Linked DNA regions of Labrenzia sp. PHM005. The protein of the gene in region 1 interacts with the protein of each later gene in a pairwise test. Links are inferred from orthologs where the notes say so. Each region holds a gene or a part of one and is shown on either strand. Other genes may lie near its edges. The genes, in order: FJ695_RS01735 and FJ695_RS20395.

Region 1 (9,360 bases):
CCGATGGCTGGTTTCATCGCTGGCCGGACAGCACCTCCGGGCCGCACCATGGGTCACGCTGGCGCTGTGATTTCCGGCGGCAAAGGCGGCGCGGAAGACAAGATTGCAGCCATGGAAGCAGCTGGCATCAAAGTGTCACCGTCCCCGGCGAAGCTCGGCGAAACACTTCTCGAAGTGTTGAAGGGCTAATTCTTGCAAAAAAACTGCAGCAGGTAGCGGAAACTGTTTACGTTTCCTGCTGCATGGTCCAAAGGATAGGTTACGGCGCGGCAACGTGCCGCAATCTGGGGCTTTGCCCCCAAACTTTTCGAGGGACCGGTGATGTGCGCCGGTCTTTGTAGGGAACCGGCCGCGGGCCAGTTTTTGGCCCGCCAAAGAATAAGGGCGGAGAAGCCCTCCGCTGAGTGAACATGGCACGGCAGGAAGCGAACAACGTATTCGCACTGACGTCGTTGCTTTACGGCGCCAACGCAGCCTATATCGAAGACCTCTACGCAAGCTACAAGACTGATCCCCATTCGGTTGATCCGGAGTGGCAAGATTTCTTCGCGGCTTTCCAGGATGAAAAAGAAGCGGTCCTAAAAGAAGCCCGCGGCGCGCCCTGGAAGCGCAAGGATTGGCCGGTAGAGGCCAGCGGCGATCTCGTCAACGCGTTTGACGGCAACTGGGCGCCGATTGAAAAGCAGCTTGGCGAAAAGCTGAAGAAAAAAGCGGAAACGAACGGCGCACCGATATCGGAAACCGAGGTGCTCCAGGCGACCCGCGATTCTGTCCGCGCCCTGATGATGATCCGCGCATATCGTATGCGTGGTCACCTTCATGCAGATCTCGATCCGCTGGGTTTGGCCGGCAAGGGCGATCATGAAGAGCTGCATCCCTCTTCCTATGGCTTTGTCGAAGCCGATTGGGATCGTCGGATCTTCATCGATCATGTTCTCGGCTTGGAATACGCCACCATCCGCGAGATGCTGGACATCCTGAAGCGGACCTACTGCTCGACCCTCGGCGTTGAATTCATGCACATCTCCGACCCGGCGGCAAAAGCCTGGCTTCAGGAGCGCATTGAAGGCCCGGACAAGCAGGTTGCCTTTACCTCTGAAGGTAAAAAAGCAATCCTCAACAAGCTGGTTGAGGCTGAAGGCTTCGAAAAATTCCTTGATGTGAAATACACCGGCACCAAGCGCTTCGGCCTGGATGGCGGGGAAGCTCTGATCCCGGCGCTTGAACAGATCATCAAGCGCGGCGGCCAGATGGGGCTCAAAGACATCGTGCTAGGGATGGCCCACCGTGGCCGCTTGAACGTGCTGACTCAGGTGATGGGCAAACCACACCGCGCTGTCTTCCACGAATTCAAGGGCGGCTCTTATGCCCCGGACGATGTCGAAGGCTCCGGTGACGTTAAGTACCACCTCGGTGCATCCTCCGACCGCTCCTTTGACGGCAACGACGTCCACCTATCGCTGACGGCGAACCCGTCGCACCTGGAAATCGTCAATCCAGTCGTCCTCGGCAAGGCGCGCGCCAAGCAGGACCAACTTGCTGCTGCTGATAACGGCACATTTATCACGACGACCGAAGTTGACCGCACCACTGTGTTGCCGCTGCTGTTGCATGGCGATGCAGCCTTTGCCGGTCAGGGTGTTGTCGCTGAATGTTTCGGCCTGTCCGCACTGCGCGGCCATCGGACCGGCGGTTCGATCCATGTGATCATCAACAACCAGATCGGCTTCACCACCAATCCGCGTTTCTCGCGGTCCTCGCCTTATCCGTCTGATATGGCGAAGGTGATCGAAGCACCGATTTTCCACGTCAATGCAGATGATCCGGAAGCTGTGACCTTCGCCGCGAAGATCGCGATTGAATTCCGCCAGACTTTTGGCCGTCCGGTCGTCATCGACATGATCTGTTACCGCCGCTTCGGCCACAACGAAGGCGACGAGCCGGCGTTCACCCAGCCGATCATGTACCGCAAGATCCGCAAGCATCAGACCACTTTGCAGCTTTATTCCGATCGGCTGATCAAAGAAGGTGTGATGAACCAGGAAGATGTCGACCGGATGAAGGCCGATTGGCGCAAGCACCTCGATTCCGAATTTGATACGGGGCAGGCTTTCAAACCGAATAAGGCTGACTGGCTTGATGGCAAGTGGGCTGGTTTGAAACGGGCCGATGACGAGGAAGATCCGCGCCGCGGTAAAACCGGTTTGCCGATGGATGAGTTGAAAGATCTCGGCCGGGCATTGACCCGCATTCCGGATGATTTCAACGCTCACCGCACGATCGCGCGTTTCATGAACAATCGTGAACGCATGATTGAGACGGGTGAAGGCATCGACTGGGCAACCGCCGAAGCGATGGCTTTCGGTTCACTGTTGAAGGAAGGCCATCCGGTGCGCCTTTCCGGTCAGGACTGTGAGCGCGGCACGTTCTCCCAGCGCCATTCGGTGCTCTACGATCAGGAAAATGAAAGCCGTTACATTCCGCTGAACCACGTGGGTGAAAACCAGCAGCGTTATGAGGTCATCAACTCGATGCTCTCAGAAGAAGCGGTGCTTGGTTTTGAGTATGGCTATTCGCTGGCCGAGCCGACGGCTCTGACCATGTGGGAAGCCCAGTTCGGTGATTTCGCCAACGGTGCACAGGTCCTGTTCGACCAGTTCATTTCCTCCGGTGAGCGGAAATGGCTCAGAATGTCTGGTCTGGTCTGCCTTCTGCCGCACGGTTATGAAGGCCAAGGCCCGGAGCACTCGTCTGCGCGTCTGGAGCGGTATCTTCAGCTCTGTGCGGAAGACAACATGCAGGTGGCGAACTGTTCGACTCCGGCCAACTACTTCCACATCCTGCGCCGACAGTTGCGCCGCGATATTCGTAAACCGCTCATTCTGATGACGCCGAAATCGCTTCTGCGTCACAAGAAGGCTGTTTCGAAACTCGAGGAACTCGGACCGGACAGCTCATTCCACCGTCTGCTGTGGGATGATGCGGAATCCAATCCTGCGGCTGAAACCAAGCTGGTTTCCGACGACAAGATCAAGCGCGTCGTCATGTGCTCCGGCAAGGTCTACTACGATCTTTACGAAGAGCGCGAGAAGCGCGGCCTCAACGACATCTACCTGATGCGTGTTGAGCAGCTGTACCCGTTCCCGAAAAAGGCTCTGATGATGGAGCTGGCCCGTTTCCCGCATGCGGAGATGGTCTGGTGCCAGGAAGAGCCGAAGAACATGGGCAGCTGGTTCTTCGTCGAACCGTATATTGAGTGGGTTCTTGGACAAATCGATGCCAAGCACAAGCGTCCGCGCTACGCCGGACGGGCTGCCATGGCATCGACTGCAACTGGTCTGATGTCTGCGCATTTGGCCCAGATGCAGGCGTTCCTCGAAGAGGCACTCGGAAACTGATCACGGAAGGGGGCAGGGGCCCCCTCCATCGAAATTGGCCTGGGAAATTTAAGAGAAGGCAACCATGGCAACCGAAATTCGCGTCCCGACGCTTGGTGAATCCGTATCCGAGGCAACCATTGCTCAGTGGTTCAAGAAACCAGGCGATGCCATCAACCAGGATGAACCGCTGGTCGAACTGGAAACCGACAAGGTGACCGTTGAAGTTCCGGCACCGGCATCCGGAACATTGGAATCCATCGTGGTCAAGGAAGGCGACACTGTTGAAGTCGGCGCCCTGCTTGGTCAAATCGCAGAAGGCGCAGCCGCAGCCGCCCCGGCAGCGGCCGCACCAGCGAAAAAAGAAGAAGCTCCAGCGGCAAAGGCCACGCTGGTTGACGTTGTAACCCCAAGTGCGGGCGAGAGCGTCACCGAAGCTGAAGTCGGCGAGTGGAGTGTCAAGGTCGGCGACACCGTCAAGGCGGACGACACGCTGGTCGAACTGGAAACCGATAAGGCCGCCCAGGAAGTTCCGGCGCCGGTCGGCGGCACCGTTGTCGCGATTGCCGCTGAAACCGGTGCAACTGTTGAGCCGGGTGTTCTGCTCTGTCAGATCGATCCGTCTGGTGCAGGTGCCGCAGCGGCTCCTGCCGCAAGTGCTCCGGCTCCGACCGCTGCTCCGGCCGCGAGTGCAGGCACGTCCATGCCGCCGGCACCGTCCGCTGCAAAAATGATGGCTGAAAACAATCTTTCCGGCGATCAGGTTGCTGGCTCCGGCAAACGCGGTCAGGTTCTGAAAGGCGATGTCATCAACGCCATCGCCTCCGGTGCAACCGCAACGGCCGCTCCGGCGCCGACCCCGGTAGCCCGTGGTCCGGTCGCAGCGGAAGATGAAGTGCGTGAAGAGCGCGTGCGTATGACCAAGCTGCGTCAGACCATCGCGCGCCGCCTGAAGGATGCTCAGAACACAGCGGCCATGCTGACCACTTACAACGAAGTGGACATGGGCCCGGTCATGGAGCTGCGTAAGCAGTACAAGGACCTGTTTGAGAAGAAACATGGCGTCAAGCTCGGCTTCATGGGTTTCTTCACCAAAGCCGTGACCCACGCGCTGAAAGAAATCCCGGCAGTCAACGCCGAGATCGATGGTACGGACATCATCTACAAGAACTTCTGCCACGTCGGCGTTGCTGTTGGCACCGACAAGGGTCTGGTGGTTCCGGTAGTCCGCGACGCCGACCAGATGTCGATTGCTGAAGTTGAACAGGAAATCGGCAACCTGGGCCGCAAGGCGCGCGACGGCAAACTCGGCATGGCCGACATGACCGGCGGCACCTTCACCATCTCCAACGGTGGTGTTTACGGCTCGCTGATGTCCTCGCCGATCCTGAACGCACCGCAGTCTGGCATTCTGGGCATGCACAAGATCCAGGAACGCCCGATGGCCGTGAATGGTCAGGTTGTCATCCGCCCGATGATGTATCTGGCGCTGTCTTACGACCACCGCATCGTTGACGGCAAGGAAGCCGTGACCTTTTTGGTCCGCGTCAAGGAAAGCCTGGAAGACCCGCAGCGTCTGGTTCTGGATCTCTGATCCAGGCATTCCCCCTCCGACGCTCAGAGGAGCCGGAATATGAGTCTGGAGTTTTTGATCACCGCCCTGATCGTGGTGTTGGTCCCCGGAACCGGTGTGGTTTACACCGTGGCGGTTGGACTTGGAAAAGGCCGGCAGGCAGCAATCGCTGCTGCCTTCGGCTGCACTCTTGGAATAATTCCGGCGATTCTCGCCTCCGTTGTTGGACTGGCCGCGCTGATGCACACCAGCGCGCTGGTCTTCCAATTGGTGAAATACGCTGGTGTCGCTTATCTGCTCTATCTGGCGTGGCAGACGTTGAAAGACAGCGGACCGCTGGAATTGAAAGCGGATAAATCCGGCCGCAAGAGCATTCTGGCAACTGCGCGCACCGCGTTCCTGATCAACATCTTGAACCCGAAATTGACGGTGTTCTTTCTGGCGTTTCTGCCGCAATTTGTTGATCCGGTAGCGGCCAATCCAACGGTGGATATGCTGCTGCTCGGCGGTGTCTTTATGGCCATGACCTTCGCCGTCTTCGTCGTCTACGGCCTCTTCGCCGCGCTGGTCGGTGAGAAGGTGCTGAAGAGCGACAAGGTGATGTTGTGGATGCGCCGGACCATTGCGGCCACGTTTGCCGGCTTCGGCTTGCGCCTCGCTTTGGCGGAGCAATAACGGATGGCGGCGGGCATTGTCCTGGTCACCGGCGGCAGCCGCGGAATTGGCGCTGCGGCCTGTCTTGCAGCAGCAGATCTTGGCCACACGGTCGCGGTCAACTACGTGCACAACAAGGCGGCAGCTGATGCGGTCGTCACTGATATTGAAGCGCGTGGCGGATCGGCTTTTGCGATCCAAGGCGATGTGCAATCGGAAGCTGACGTTCTGGCGATTTTTTCCGCCTGCGATGATCAGGGCACGCTGGTCGGGTTGGTCAACAACGCCGGGGTGGTCGACAACCCGCAGCGGGTTGATGAAATGTCGCTCGACCGGTTGACACGGATGTTTGCGATCAACTTGATCGGATCGTTCCTATGTGCCCGCGAAGCGGTCAAACGCATGTCGACAAAACATGGCGGCACAGGCGGGGCAATCGTCAATCTCGGCTCTGCCGGCTCCAAGCTTGGTTCGCCGAAGCAATATGTCGACTATGCCGCCTCCAAGGGGGCGATTGACACGATGACTGTCGGATTGGCGCTGGAAGTTGCCGACGAGGGCATTCGTGTGAATGCGGTCCGGCCCGGCATCATCGATACGGAAATTCATGCCTCCGGCGGCCTGCCCGACCGGGTGGCACAACTGGAATCCAAACTTCCCATGAAACGCGCAGGCAGCGCCGGAGAGGTGGCCAAGGCCATCAAGTGGCTGCTGTCTGACGAAGCAAGTTACACAACCGGCGCGATCCTGGATGTTTCCGGCGGCCGCGCGATACTACCCTGATCCGCTTTGATATCGCGGAATAAGAACTGAAGAAGGCAAAGGCGACCCACAATGTCCCAATATGATCTTGTCGTCATCGGAACCGGCCCTGGTGGCTATGTCTGTGCGATCAAGGCGGCTCAGCTCGGTCTAAAGACCGCGGTTGTCGAAAAACGCGCAACTCTTGGCGGCACCTGCCTGAACATCGGCTGCATCCCGTCGAAGGCGCTCTTGCATGCCTCTGAAATGTTCGAAGAAGCCGGTCATGGTTTTGAAAAGCTGGGCATCAAGGTCTCCAAGCCGAAGCTCGACTTGCCGGAAATGATGAAACATCGTCAGGACGTGGTGGACGCCAATGTCAGCGGCATCTCCTTCCTGATGAAGAAAAACAAGATCGACGTTCATACCGGCACTGGCAAGATTCTGGGGCAGGGCAAGGTTGAAGTCACCGCCGAAGATGGCAAAGCCACTGTTCTCGACACCAAGAACATCGTCATTGCCACTGGTTCTGACGTCATGCCGCTGCCGGGCGTTGAGATCGACGAAAAGCAGGTCGTGTCGTCCACTGGTGCGTTGGAACTGGACAAGGTTCCGGGCAAACTGATCGTTGTTGGTGGTGGTGTTATAGGCCTGGAGCTGGGTTCCGTATGGAACCGTCTCGGCTCGGAGGTCACCGTTGTTGAATTCCTGCCGAAGATTCTTGGCCCGATGGACGGCGATGTCTCGAAGAACTTCAACCGGATGCTGAAAAAGCAAGGTATGAAATTCAAACTCTCCTCCAAAGTCACTGGCGTTGAGAAGAAAGGTAAGGGTCTCGCGGTTTCGATTGAACCGGCAGCTGGCGGCGATGCGGAAGTCCTTGAGGCTGACATCGTGCTGGTCGCAATCGGGCGGCGCCCCTACACCGAAGGCCTTGGCCTGGACACCGCTGGTGTTGCGCTCGATGACCGCGGCCGGGTTCAGATCGACACCCACTACAAGACCAATGTCGACGGCATTTATGCCATCGGCGATGTGGTTGTTGGTCCGATGCTCGCTCACAAGGCGGAAGATGAAGGGGTTGCCGTTGCCGAGATCCTGGCAGGTCAGGCTGGTCACGTGAATTACGATGTCATTCCGGGCGTTGTTTACACCCAGCCGGAAGTCGCCTCCGTCGGCAAGACCGAAGAAGAACTCAAAGGCGCTGGCATTGAATATAAGACCGGCAAGTTTAATTTCTCAGCCAACGGCCGGGCACGTGCGATGAACCACACCGATGGCTTCGCCAAAGTTCTTTCTGATGCCAAGACCGATCAGGTGCTCGGCGTTCACATCGTCGGCTTCGGCGCGGGCGAAATGATCCACGAAGCTGCTGTTCTGATGGAATTCGGCGGCTCAGCCGAAGACCTCGGCCGCACCTGCCACGCCCACCCGACCATGTCGGAAGCCGTCAAGGAAGCAGCCATGGGCGCCTTCGCCAAGCCAATCCATTCATAAAAATTCTGGCAGCTACAGAATTGGAAAAGCCCGGGGTCATCCCGGGCTTTTTTGTAAGCCATAAAATCGTATCTAGAGGTTACGTGGTCGTGGGTCTCCCAAAATGCTGCTGCCAGATTTTTGCGCGTTGCTGGTCACGAGCCTCGTAGGCCTGAATGATCTTGTCCGGATCGGTATCAAACGCGCCCTCACGGTCTTCGCCGATCTCGGTCAGCCGCAGTGTATAACATGCGGTGACGCCACCTTCAGGAGGATTGGTAAATCGCGGAAATTCTGGCTCCGAGCACTCTCCGGTCAGCCACAAGTTGGGCAGAGACGGCTCAACAACGAGCGCCCGTGCGAGGCCGACTACATCAATTGCCCCGCCTGAAAGCGCCCCGGTAGCATGGGCCAAGGTTTTGAACCCGCCGGTCGCCATCAATGGCTTGGTGGTTCTTTTCCGGGCCTTTTCTGCAAAGTTGAGGAAATAAGGCCCTTTGCCGCTGCTGTCGGAGGCTGATTTCGCACCGGGGAAATAGGTTCCGCCGCTGATGTCGATGAGGTCGATGCTCGTTTTATCCAGGGCCGAAACCACCAGTAGAGCATCCTTTTCCTCAAGGCCGCCTTCGAGTTGGTCTGAAGAATTGAGCTTTACCGCAATCGGAAAATCCGGCCCGGCGGCTTGCCGCACAGCTTGAATGACCTCCAGCAAAAGCTTCATCCGGCCGTCGATCGAACCGCCATACTCATCGGTTCGTTTGTTGAACAAGGGCGAAAGAAACTGGCTGAGGAGAAATCCATGTGCAGCGTGAACTTGTACACCGCCGAACCCAGCTTCCCGAGCCAACTGCGCCGTTTGGGCAAACTGGGCGGGTAGTACTTTGATCTCATCTTCGGTGAGGGCGGCACATTTTAATCCGGGCAGATCAAGCGCACTTGGCCCTTTGGGCGTGCTTGTCGGAGGATAGGCCATCGCACCGGCGTGGCCGAGTTGGAGCCAGAGCTGACCGCCGTTTTGAGACCCGGTTTTTGCAAGCTTGTGGAACCGCTCAAGGTCAGACTGTGCGTTCAAAACCAGATTGCCGGGTTTTTCGGCAAAGCCGGCGTCGGTCTGAACTTCTCCGACGATGGATATGGCAGCGCCTCCTTCCGCCCAACGCTGGTAGAGACGTTCTTGCGCCGCCGTTGGATATCCTGTGCCATCCCCAAGAGAATCGGACATGGCGGATTTGGCAATCCGGTTCTTGACGACTATGCCGCAAGGCAGGTTTAGGGGCTGGCTGATGTCAGTCATTACACATCCTCTGCAAGCCGTCTGAGGGCCTCTGCAATGGCCTGTTCATCCCGTTGGTAAAATGTCCATTGACCATGCCGTTCAGAGACCACCAGGCCAGCGTCTTTCAACAGCCGCATGTAGGTGGAAACTGTCGACTGCGAGAGGTTGGCTTTGTCCTGAATGTATCCGACACAAACACCGTCCAGTCCGGCATGTTCTGGCAGGGCAGGCGGAAAGTTGGACCTATCCTTTAGCCACGCCAG
Region 2 (8,782 bases), 4.2 Mb from region 1 along the record:
GCGGGGATCCACTCATTTCCAGCGTCTAGGGATTGGAACTCATTCATTGCAGCTCGGCTTGACCCCGAAAAACGCTTTCGGCGCGGTGAAACGTGGAATGGATCCCCGGCTCAAGTCCGGGGCAAGCTCCCGCACATTTCCGCTGCGCGGGGCGGGATGACTTCAGTGTACGGACCAAGCGCATCCGTGTCCCTGCGCTCTCAGTACCGTCCCGGCCTTGAGCCGGGACCACAAACGAAACAGGCACCGGATCAGGTCCGGGGCGGCACGGGGCAACATGGACAGGTGATTTTGGCCGAGTGGTACATTTCTGTCCGCTGCCGTTGCACCGAACTCAAGTATCACCCCGGCCAACCGCAGCGCCGAGCAGGTGCCTGCTCGCCGCATTATTCGCCAAAGCTCTGCTTTCTATCCTTCGGCTCTGGAAATGAGTGGGCCCCGGGTTTCCGCTCCGCTGCACCCGGGGTGACATCCGGGGCTAGAGTTGCACAAACGGTCATCGACGGTAACAGGAGCGCCAAACGCAAAAAGGGCCAGCACCTTTTCAGGTGCCAGCCCTTCTCAAAAAACTCAGCTAAAGAAAATTAGCCGACCAGCTCGGTGCCGGAGAACCAGAAGGCGATTTCTTCTGCAGCGGTTTCCGGAGCGTCGGAGCCGTGAACGGAGTTTTCGCCGATGGACAGGGCGAATTCCTTACGGATGGTGCCTTCGTCAGCGTCGGCCGGGTTGGTGGCGCCCATGACTTCACGGTTTTTCGCAATCGCGTTTTCACCTTCCAGAACCTGAACAACGGTCGGGCCGGAGGACATGAATTCGGTCAGTTCGCCGAAGAACGGACGCTCTTTGTGAACGGCATAGAAGGCTTCCGCTTCACGGATGGACATCCATACGCGCTTGGAGGCTACGACGCGCAGGCCGGCATCTTCGAATTTTTTGATGATGGCACCGGTCAGGTTCCGCTTGGTGGCGTCCGGCTTGATCATGGAAAACGTGCGTTCAATCGCCATTTCATCGTCTTTCTTGAACTAGAGGGTGGGACCGGCCAAGTCCGCCGTGTCCTATGGTCTTTTTGAGAAATTTCGCGGCCTTAATAACGGGGCCTTGCCCTGCCTGCAAGGGGGGCGGGCCATGACATTTTCATGTCGATGGCAGAAGGACGGATGACTTCGCCGCTGGCAATGACCCGAATTGCCGCCTAATCTGGTTTTTGAACTGTACGTGAACTTGTAAACAAGGCTTGTTGAATGCGCCTCCCTTCGCCCAATTTTGCCAACCAGCTCCGCAACTTGCTCGCCTTTGTTTGCCTTGGATTTTTCGCAACCACTTTTCCCTTTGCCGCGATGGCGGACGGAAAAGCCGATCACAGACTTTCCATGGATGAGCGCCTGGCTGAACTTTCTTCAGAAGAACTGGAAAACTTGCTTGTCTTTGTCGGTGGCAATGCGCTTTTCGCCACGTACCACGAAGCCGGACATATGCTGATTTCCGAATTCCGCATTCCGGTTTTGGGTCAGGAAGAAGACGCGGTCGACAATCTGGCAACCATCGTCATGCTATCCGATGAAACGGACGACCGGGACCTTTTGTTGATCAATGCCATGATCGGCTGGTTTCTCGTCTCCTCAGATGAAGAAAACGATCTGGTCTTTTATGGCGAACACGATCTTGATGAACAGCGCGGGTACCGGATCCTGTGCCTGATGGTCGGCGCCGACGAAGAAACCTTCGCAGATATTGCCCGCGATCTTGAAATGCCGGATGAGCGGATCGAGAGCTGTGCTTACGACTATGCACAGACATCCGATTCCTGGCGGGAAGTGACAGATCCGCACACGAGTGACAGCGACGAGCCAGGAGGCAAGGTTACGGTTTCTCATGAACCAGCTTCTGAAGGCCTTGAGAGTGTCGTCTTGTTTATGAAAGAAGCTGAGATCCTGGAACAGGTGGCCGAAGACCTGGATACATACTTCAAGCTGCCGGAACAGATCACATTCCGGACAACGTCCTGCGGCGGGTCAAACGCCTATTGGGATGCAAACGATCGCTCTGTCACACTGTGCCATGAATTGCTCGGTGCCTTTGCTGAACTTTATTTGGACGAAATCGCAAACGCGGACTAGGCCGCAGCTTGGTGCTTCTTCCGGTAAGCGCCCGGGGAAAGCTCATACCGCTTTTGAAATTCCTTATAGAAGTTCGAGCGGGTTAAAAAACCAGCAGCTTCGAGCACGTGAGTGACAGGATCATCTGTTTCGCGTAGCAGCCTTGCCGCTTCCTCCAACCGGAACTGGTTGACGAACTGGCTCACGCTCATCCCAGCTTCCAGATTGATCGCCCGGGACAACTCCCGGTCGGGCACGCCAACCCGTCGGGCCAATCTGGATGCGGTGAGCGTATCATCCCGGAACAACTCCTGATCAGCCAATATGGCCTTTGCTGCAGCCACGACTGTTGCCAACTCTTCCGAAGAAGTGCCCTGTTGCCTCTCATCAGATGCTTTTCGGTCTGCCCGTCCGATCCAAAGAACCAAGCCTGCCGCGCCTGCCAATCCGGCAAGCGTCGCCAGAGACAGAAGCCGGGCCGCTGCTTCGACCTCGGCCCAGAAAAACAAGAGGGCAATGCCGCAATCAATCACAAGCGTTGCGAACATCGCGCCAGCAGCGCCGGCTTCTATCCTGCTCCAGCGGCCCGTCGCACCTGTCGGAATTTGCGACAAGGCGTCAGCGCCGCGCCGCCAATGCTGAACCAGCAAAACCGTGTAGACGCCGAAACTTACAGCGACAACACCATCAATCAGCGTGAAGATCGGAACAGGCAGCAGCAACACGCCGGAGGCTGTCAGTGCGATTGCGCCATGCAATACCATCAGCCGCCGCAAACGTTCGGCCGGCTCGGATAGTGCCAGAAAGCTTAGGTATGTGAGCGGTGAAATCCAGATCGCCAGCGTCCTTTGAACGATCACAAACTGATCGAATCCGAACGCGAACCGCATACCAACAAGGACCGCTTCGATCATAAGGACTGTCAGCAGCACGAGAAAACAAAACCGCGCTCGCCTAGGAATGGAGCGGCTAAAAAGAACGGACACCCACAGCAGCAAAAACACCGTTGCAAGCAAAAAAGAGACGGGAATGCTGATCATGGTGATCCGGTTAGTGGGAGAAATTCCTTGGCGGCTGTCCTTTATCACGTTTGAGGACAGGACACAGGGCGTCCGGCGCTTGTCAACATGACGTTTCCGGCCACACCTCAAAGGGACCGTAGATCGACTTTGGAGCTTTCATGTCTCTTTCCGCTTCTTATTTGCGCCCTACCCTTGCCCTGTTCGCAAGCCTTACATTCCTGGCTCACGCCGCCTTTGCCTCATCACCAGAAAAGCCCGGCGGTGCGGATTTTGGGCCGGGAGTTCAGGAACTCGTCATTGACGACAGCCGGACAGACCGCCCGTTGTCAGGACACATCTGGTACCCCACCCCGACGCCAGAGCGCTCGCCGCAAGCAGATAAAAGCCGTGTCTGGCAAATGGCCCCCGCAGATCCAGGCGCCCCGATGGTGGACGCACGCTTTCCACTGCTTATTGTCTCGCACGGCATGTATGGCAACACCTTCAATCAAGCCTGGCTTGGGTCGGCGCTGGCGCGCCGGGGTTACATTGTTGCCATGGTCAATCATCCTGGAACCAGTTCCTTCCTGCGGGATCCCGATCACGCACGCCAATTGTGGGAGCGCCCAAAGGACCTCACACGGCTGATCAGCTTTTTGACGGGAAACAGCGACTGGAGTGACCGGATCGATCCGAAGAGGATTTACGCTGCCGGCCATTCGCTTGGCGGCTTTACGGTCATGCTTGCAGGCGGGGTCCGGTTTGACACCACTCTCTATGATGAGGGCTGCTTTGGCGATGTCCGAATCCCAGTTGTTTGCGACATCCTGCGGGGGTGGTCCGTTGCCGAAACGCCTGCAGACCGGCGGGCAATGTCACAAATCCTTCGAGACAGCCGCCTCCAAAAGATCATCAGCCTGGACCTGGGCGGCACACCGGTTCTGTCGCGATCAAGCCTTTCATCGGTGGCGATCCCGGTTCTCGTTCTTGGCGCCGGACGCGCCGATATGCTGGACCAGGATTTGGAGTCCCGCGCGCTTGCCAAGGCGCTCCCGACTGAGCTGGTACAGCATATCGAGCTTGAAAGCGCAGGGCACTTCGACTTCATGGGCGTCTGCAAACCGGAGGGCTATGCCATCTTGAAAGAACATGAGCCAGGCGATGAAATCGTCTGCCTCAAAGGAACGGACAAACGGGAAGCGCAACACAGATTGATCTTGAATGAGATCCTGTCGTTTTTGGAGAACTAACAGATATAACCTGTGGCAAGGCCTTGCAGCTTTGCCACAGGTGAGACCTGAAAACACACCAGCAGTGCTTTGGTCTTGAAAGTTATGAAAAGCTCGGCCATTGATCCGCCCCATGTTGCAGATATCGGAATTATCCTACCGGATCGGGGACCGTCTCCTGATCGACAAAGCCAGTGTAACCCTGCCGGCCAAGGCCAAGACCGGCCTTGTCGGCCGCAATGGCGCGGGCAAATCGACTTTGTTCAAGATCATCACCGGCGATCTATCGTCGGAAACGGGCTCGGTGCAGATCCCCAAGCGCGCGCGCATCGGCCAGGTGGCTCAGGAAGCGCCGGGCACGGAAGACACACTGATGGAGGTGGTTCTGGCCGCCGACACCGAGCGCACCAGACTTCTGGCCGATGCTGAAACAGAGACCGATCCGGACAAAATCGCCGAGATCCACACCCGCCTCGCGGATATTGGTGCGCATACGGCCGAAGCGCGTGCTGGTGCCATTCTGTCCGGTCTCGGATTTGATGCCGCGGCTCAGCAACGGCCCTGTTCGGCTTTCTCTGGCGGCTGGCGGATGCGCGTCGCGCTCGCAGCCGTGCTCTTTTCCGAACCCGATCTCCTGCTGCTGGACGAGCCGACCAACTATCTCGACCTGGAAGGCACGCTCTGGCTGGAGAACTATGTTGCGCGTTATCCGCACCAGGTCCTTCTGATCTCCCACGACCGGGACCTTTTGAACAAGGCAGTCGACAGCATTGTGCATCTCGACCGGGGCAAGATGACCTATTACTCCGGCGGTTATGACAGTTTCGACCGGCAGCGGCGCGAAGCCATGATCCTGGCTGAAAAGGCCAAGGAGAAGCAGGACGCGCAACGCAAACACATGCAGGCATTCGTCGACCGCTTCCGCTATAAAGCCTCCAAAGCCCGTCAAGCGCAGGCCCGGCTGAAAATGCTGGAGAAGATGGAGCCGATCGCAGCGCTCACCGAAGAAAGCTCCAAACCAATCCACTTCCCGGATCCGGACGGCCGTCTCGCCCCGCCGATCATCAAGCTGGAGGGCGTGTCGACGGGTTATGGCGACACCAAAATCCTGTCGCGTCTGACACTCAACATCGACACCGACGACCGGATTGCTTTGCTCGGGGCCAACGGCAACGGCAAGTCGACCTTCGCCAAGCTGATTTCCAACCGCTTGGCGGCCATGGACGGCGACATCACCAAGGCGTCGAAACTGAAGATCGCGTTTTTTGCCCAGCACCAGCTTGATGAACTTCGGCCTGCGGAAAGCGCCGTCTCTCATGTCCGAGCGCTGATGCCCGATGCCCCGGAGGCCAAGGTCCGCGCCCGCGTTGCCCGTTTTGGTCTGCCGACAGACCGCCAGGAAACGCCGGCCAAGGATCTTTCTGGCGGCGAAAAAGCGCGACTTTTGCTTGGTCTGGCAACCTTTGACGGCCCGCATCTTCTGATCCTCGATGAGCCGACCAACCACCTGGATATCGACAGCCGCGAAGCGCTGGTGATGGCGCTGAACGAATATCAAGGCGCTGTTGTCCTGATCAGCCACGATCGCCACCTGGTGGAGGCCTGCGCCGATCGTCTGTGGCTTGTGGCTGGTGGCAAGGTCGAGCCGTATGACGGCGATATGGAAGATTACAAGCGGTTGATCCTACAAGGCCCGGAAGCGGCCCGGAAAGCGCGCGACAAAGCTACAGCAGCGGAAACCGAAGCGGCTTCCTCCCAGGAAAAACGCCGGGAAGCGGCCCAAAAGCGCAGCCAGCTGAAACCGCTGAAACAGAAGATCGACGCAGCGGAAAAGGAAATGGCGCGTCTTCAGGAAAAGATCGCCAAGATCGACGACATGCTGGCCGATCCGGAGTTTTTCCAAACCGACCCTGACCGCGCCACCAAATTCGCCAAGGAACGCGCCTTTTGCGAGAAAAAGCTGGTCAAAACGGAAGAAGACTGGCTGGAACTCTCGGCAGAGTTTGAAGAGGCGGGGTGAGGTCTTCAAATTCTCAACTGGTGTCACCCCGGACTTGATCCGGGGTCTACGCGTTTGCAGAGCCGTTTGGAAAAGGTACGAAATAGACGGGCGACAGATAGGCTCGCAAGCTTCTGGCCGATGACGCTCTGTAGATTGGACCCCGGATCAAGTCCGGGGTGACACGTAGCGGGAAGTTTCGCTATCGAATTTCGGCTCTTCGTGTCATCCCTAACACTTCCTTACCAAATCCCGTCAAATGCCACTTCACAGGCACACCTGATTTTGACTCTGCCGAAGTAGTCTTCTGACACCTTCAGGGATAGACCGCGACGACGCGGTGTTTCAGGGCGATACGGGACGACTGTGACTACAAAGATCACCACACTTGGTTTTGATGCCGACGACACGCTTTGGCACAACGAGCATTTGTTCCGCCTGACCGAAGAGCGTTTTGCAGAGCTCTTGGCGGAGTACACGGATGCCGCGGGTCTGAAAGAGCATCTTTTGGAAGCGGAAAAACGCAACATTCTGCACTACGGCTACGGCATCAAGAGTTTTACCCTGTCGATGATCGAGACCGCCATTGAGGTGACCGACCGCCAGGTGCCAGCTGATGTTATTTCGCAAATCCTGGACGCAGGCCGGGAGATATTGGCTGAACCGGCAGCCCCCCTGCCCCACGTCATCGAGACGCTGAAAACGGTCAAACAAAATGACTATAAAATCGTCATGATCACCAAGGGCGATCTCTTTGATCAGGAACGCAAGGCCGTTGGTTCCGGACTGGACCGGTATTTCGATGCCATTGAGATTGTTTCGGAAAAGACGCCGGAAACTTACGAAACCCTGTTCCGCCGCCATGGGACAGGTGCCCAGGAAGCCATGATGATCGGCAATTCGTTGAAATCGGATGTTCTGCCGGCACTTGAAGCTGGGTCATACGGCACGCATGTGCCGTTCAGCCGGACCCGGGCGCTCGAAGAAGCGGACACGCCGAAAACCACGGACAGGTTTTTCCAGATCGATCACATCGGCCAAGTGCCGGACCTGTTGGCCGCGCTCGCTGCCTGAGGGACTGCGTTTTTTGAAAAGTCCGTGCCACATTCTCTGCGGTCATCCCCGATTCATTCGGGGATCCATTAGCTCATGTGCCCGTGGGAGCGAGTACAAACCCAGTGGCAACTCTTTATCCGGATAAAAAAATCGGTAGGCGCAGAGCTGTGGATTGGATCCCCGCATAAAACGGGGATGACCTCAGAAGGTTTTTGCCACCTCGTGCCCAACCTCATTCGCCGAGAGACCAAGTCTCCGGCGCGGAAGATAACAAGTTCGCTTTAGCTCAGTCGTCCTTTTCGATCGGACCGCCCTGTTTCACCCAGTCAGCAAACCCATCGGTGATGTGAGCGGCCTCAAACCCCATGGACTTAAGGGTCGCAACAGTCAGCGCAGAGCGCCAGCCGGCGGCACAGTGAAAGACGAACTTCTTGTCTTCGCCAAAAACCTCTTTGAAATAAGGGCTTTCCGGATCGATCCAGAATTCCGTCATGCCGCGTGGACAATGGAAACTGCCGGGAATATAGCCAGAGTGTTTGCGCTCGCGGATATCACGAAGGTCGACAAACTGAACCCTTGGGTCTTCCACCAATGCAATGGCGTCTTTGGCATCAATCTCCTCAATCTGAGACCGCGCTTGCGCCACCAGTTCTTTGGATGAGATTTTGAGTTTGGTCGCCATGCTGTTTTTTAAACCTCTTTGAAAAACTCCGCCCTGACATGCGGGATGACCCGGCCGGGGCGTTCGATGTCGTAAAATTCTTCGTGGATGAGTTTCAGGCCATAGTCCTCAAACCGACGCCATTCCGATGGCTTCATTGGCCAAGGCGGACCTTTGGCATCGCCGTCCTCATTCTGGCTGCGGTTGATCATCAGCAGCATGCCGCCTGGAGCCACCAGTCCGGAAATCACTTCAATCGCCTTCGCTCTGAGATCTCCATCCAGCGCTTGAATGGTGTAACACTCTTGGACCAGATCGAAGGCGCCTTGCCATTCGCCCGGAAGGTTGAAGAGATCCGCAGCGAGGTAGGAAACGGAGCTGTCCGGAAACCGTTTTTTGGCCCAGGTGATCGCGTCTTCCGACAGGTCAAAGGCCTCGGTCCTGTATCCGGCGGCGGCCAGGGCCTCGGCGTTGTCGCCAAGACCACAGCCGATATCGATGGCCCGTCTGCCCTCACCGGGATTCTTTGCCAGCCACTCGACAATGGCGTCTTTGGGCGCAAGGTCGGCCCAGGGAATGGCAGCGGGATCACCGCCCGCTTCCTTATAAACCGTGTGAAACCAGGCAAGCCGGTCGTCGGTGTTGCCGCCCTTGGCACCGGTCAGCTCATCGATGCGCTCACGTGCTGCGTCCCGGCGCGCCATGAACTCCCGATCTGAATGGACAGTCTCATTGCT

Evidence for each region.
Region 2: the proteins of FJ695_RS01735 (region 1) and FJ695_RS20395 interact in binary tests that used the Escherichia coli proteins (3 or more experiments, as listed by UniProt). The link is inferred for Labrenzia sp. PHM005 from one-to-one orthologs.

What each region holds. Positions count from the first base shown.
Region 1 is NZ_CP041191.1:333,546-342,905, reverse strand. Bases 53-3,598 are described here. They hold FJ695_RS01735 (2-oxoglutarate dehydrogenase E1 component), read left to right. Parts: upstream 53-410; coding sequence 411-3,398; downstream 3,399-3,598. Other genes in these bases: odhB (2-oxoglutarate dehydrogenase complex dihydrolipoyllysine-residue succinyltransferase), read left to right, coding at 3,463-3,598; sucD (succinate--CoA ligase subunit alpha), read left to right, coding at 53-189. In the rest of the region: more of sucD, read left to right, coding at 1-52; more of odhB, read left to right, coding at 3,599-4,971; FJ695_RS01725 (LysE family translocator), read left to right, coding at 5,011-5,625; FJ695_RS01720 (SDR family oxidoreductase), read left to right, coding at 5,629-6,387; lpdA (dihydrolipoyl dehydrogenase), read left to right, coding at 6,439-7,842; FJ695_RS01710 (NADH:flavin oxidoreductase/NADH oxidase family protein), read right to left, coding at 7,922-9,115; FJ695_RS01705 (helix-turn-helix transcriptional regulator), read right to left, coding at 9,115-9,360. UniProt on the Escherichia coli protein: E1 component of the 2-oxoglutarate dehydrogenase (OGDH) complex which catalyzes the decarboxylation of 2-oxoglutarate, the first step in the conversion of 2-oxoglutarate to succinyl-CoA and CO(2).
Region 2 is NZ_CP041191.1:4,510,206-4,518,987, forward strand. The notes cover bases 3,938-6,905. They hold FJ695_RS20395 (ABC-F family ATP-binding cassette domain-containing protein), read left to right. Parts: upstream 3,938-4,462; coding sequence 4,463-6,349; downstream 6,350-6,905. Other genes in these bases: FJ695_RS20390 (alpha/beta fold hydrolase), read left to right, coding at 3,938-4,350; FJ695_RS20400 (HAD family hydrolase), read left to right, coding at 6,695-6,905. Outside these bases: ndk (nucleoside-diphosphate kinase), read right to left, coding at 585-1,007; FJ695_RS20380 (DUF4344 domain-containing metallopeptidase), read left to right, coding at 1,245-2,120; FJ695_RS20385 (AraC family transcriptional regulator), read right to left, coding at 2,117-3,013; more of FJ695_RS20390, read left to right, coding at 3,280-3,937; more of FJ695_RS20400, read left to right, coding at 6,906-7,402; FJ695_RS20405 (rhodanese-like domain-containing protein), read right to left, coding at 7,671-8,066; FJ695_RS20410 (bifunctional 2-polyprenyl-6-hydroxyphenol methylase/3-demethylubiquinol 3-O-methyltransferase UbiG), read right to left, coding at 8,075-8,782; FJ695_RS20415 (DNA polymerase III subunit chi), read right to left, coding at 8,782-8,782. UniProt on the Escherichia coli protein: Genetic data indicate it may be involved in ribosome assembly or function.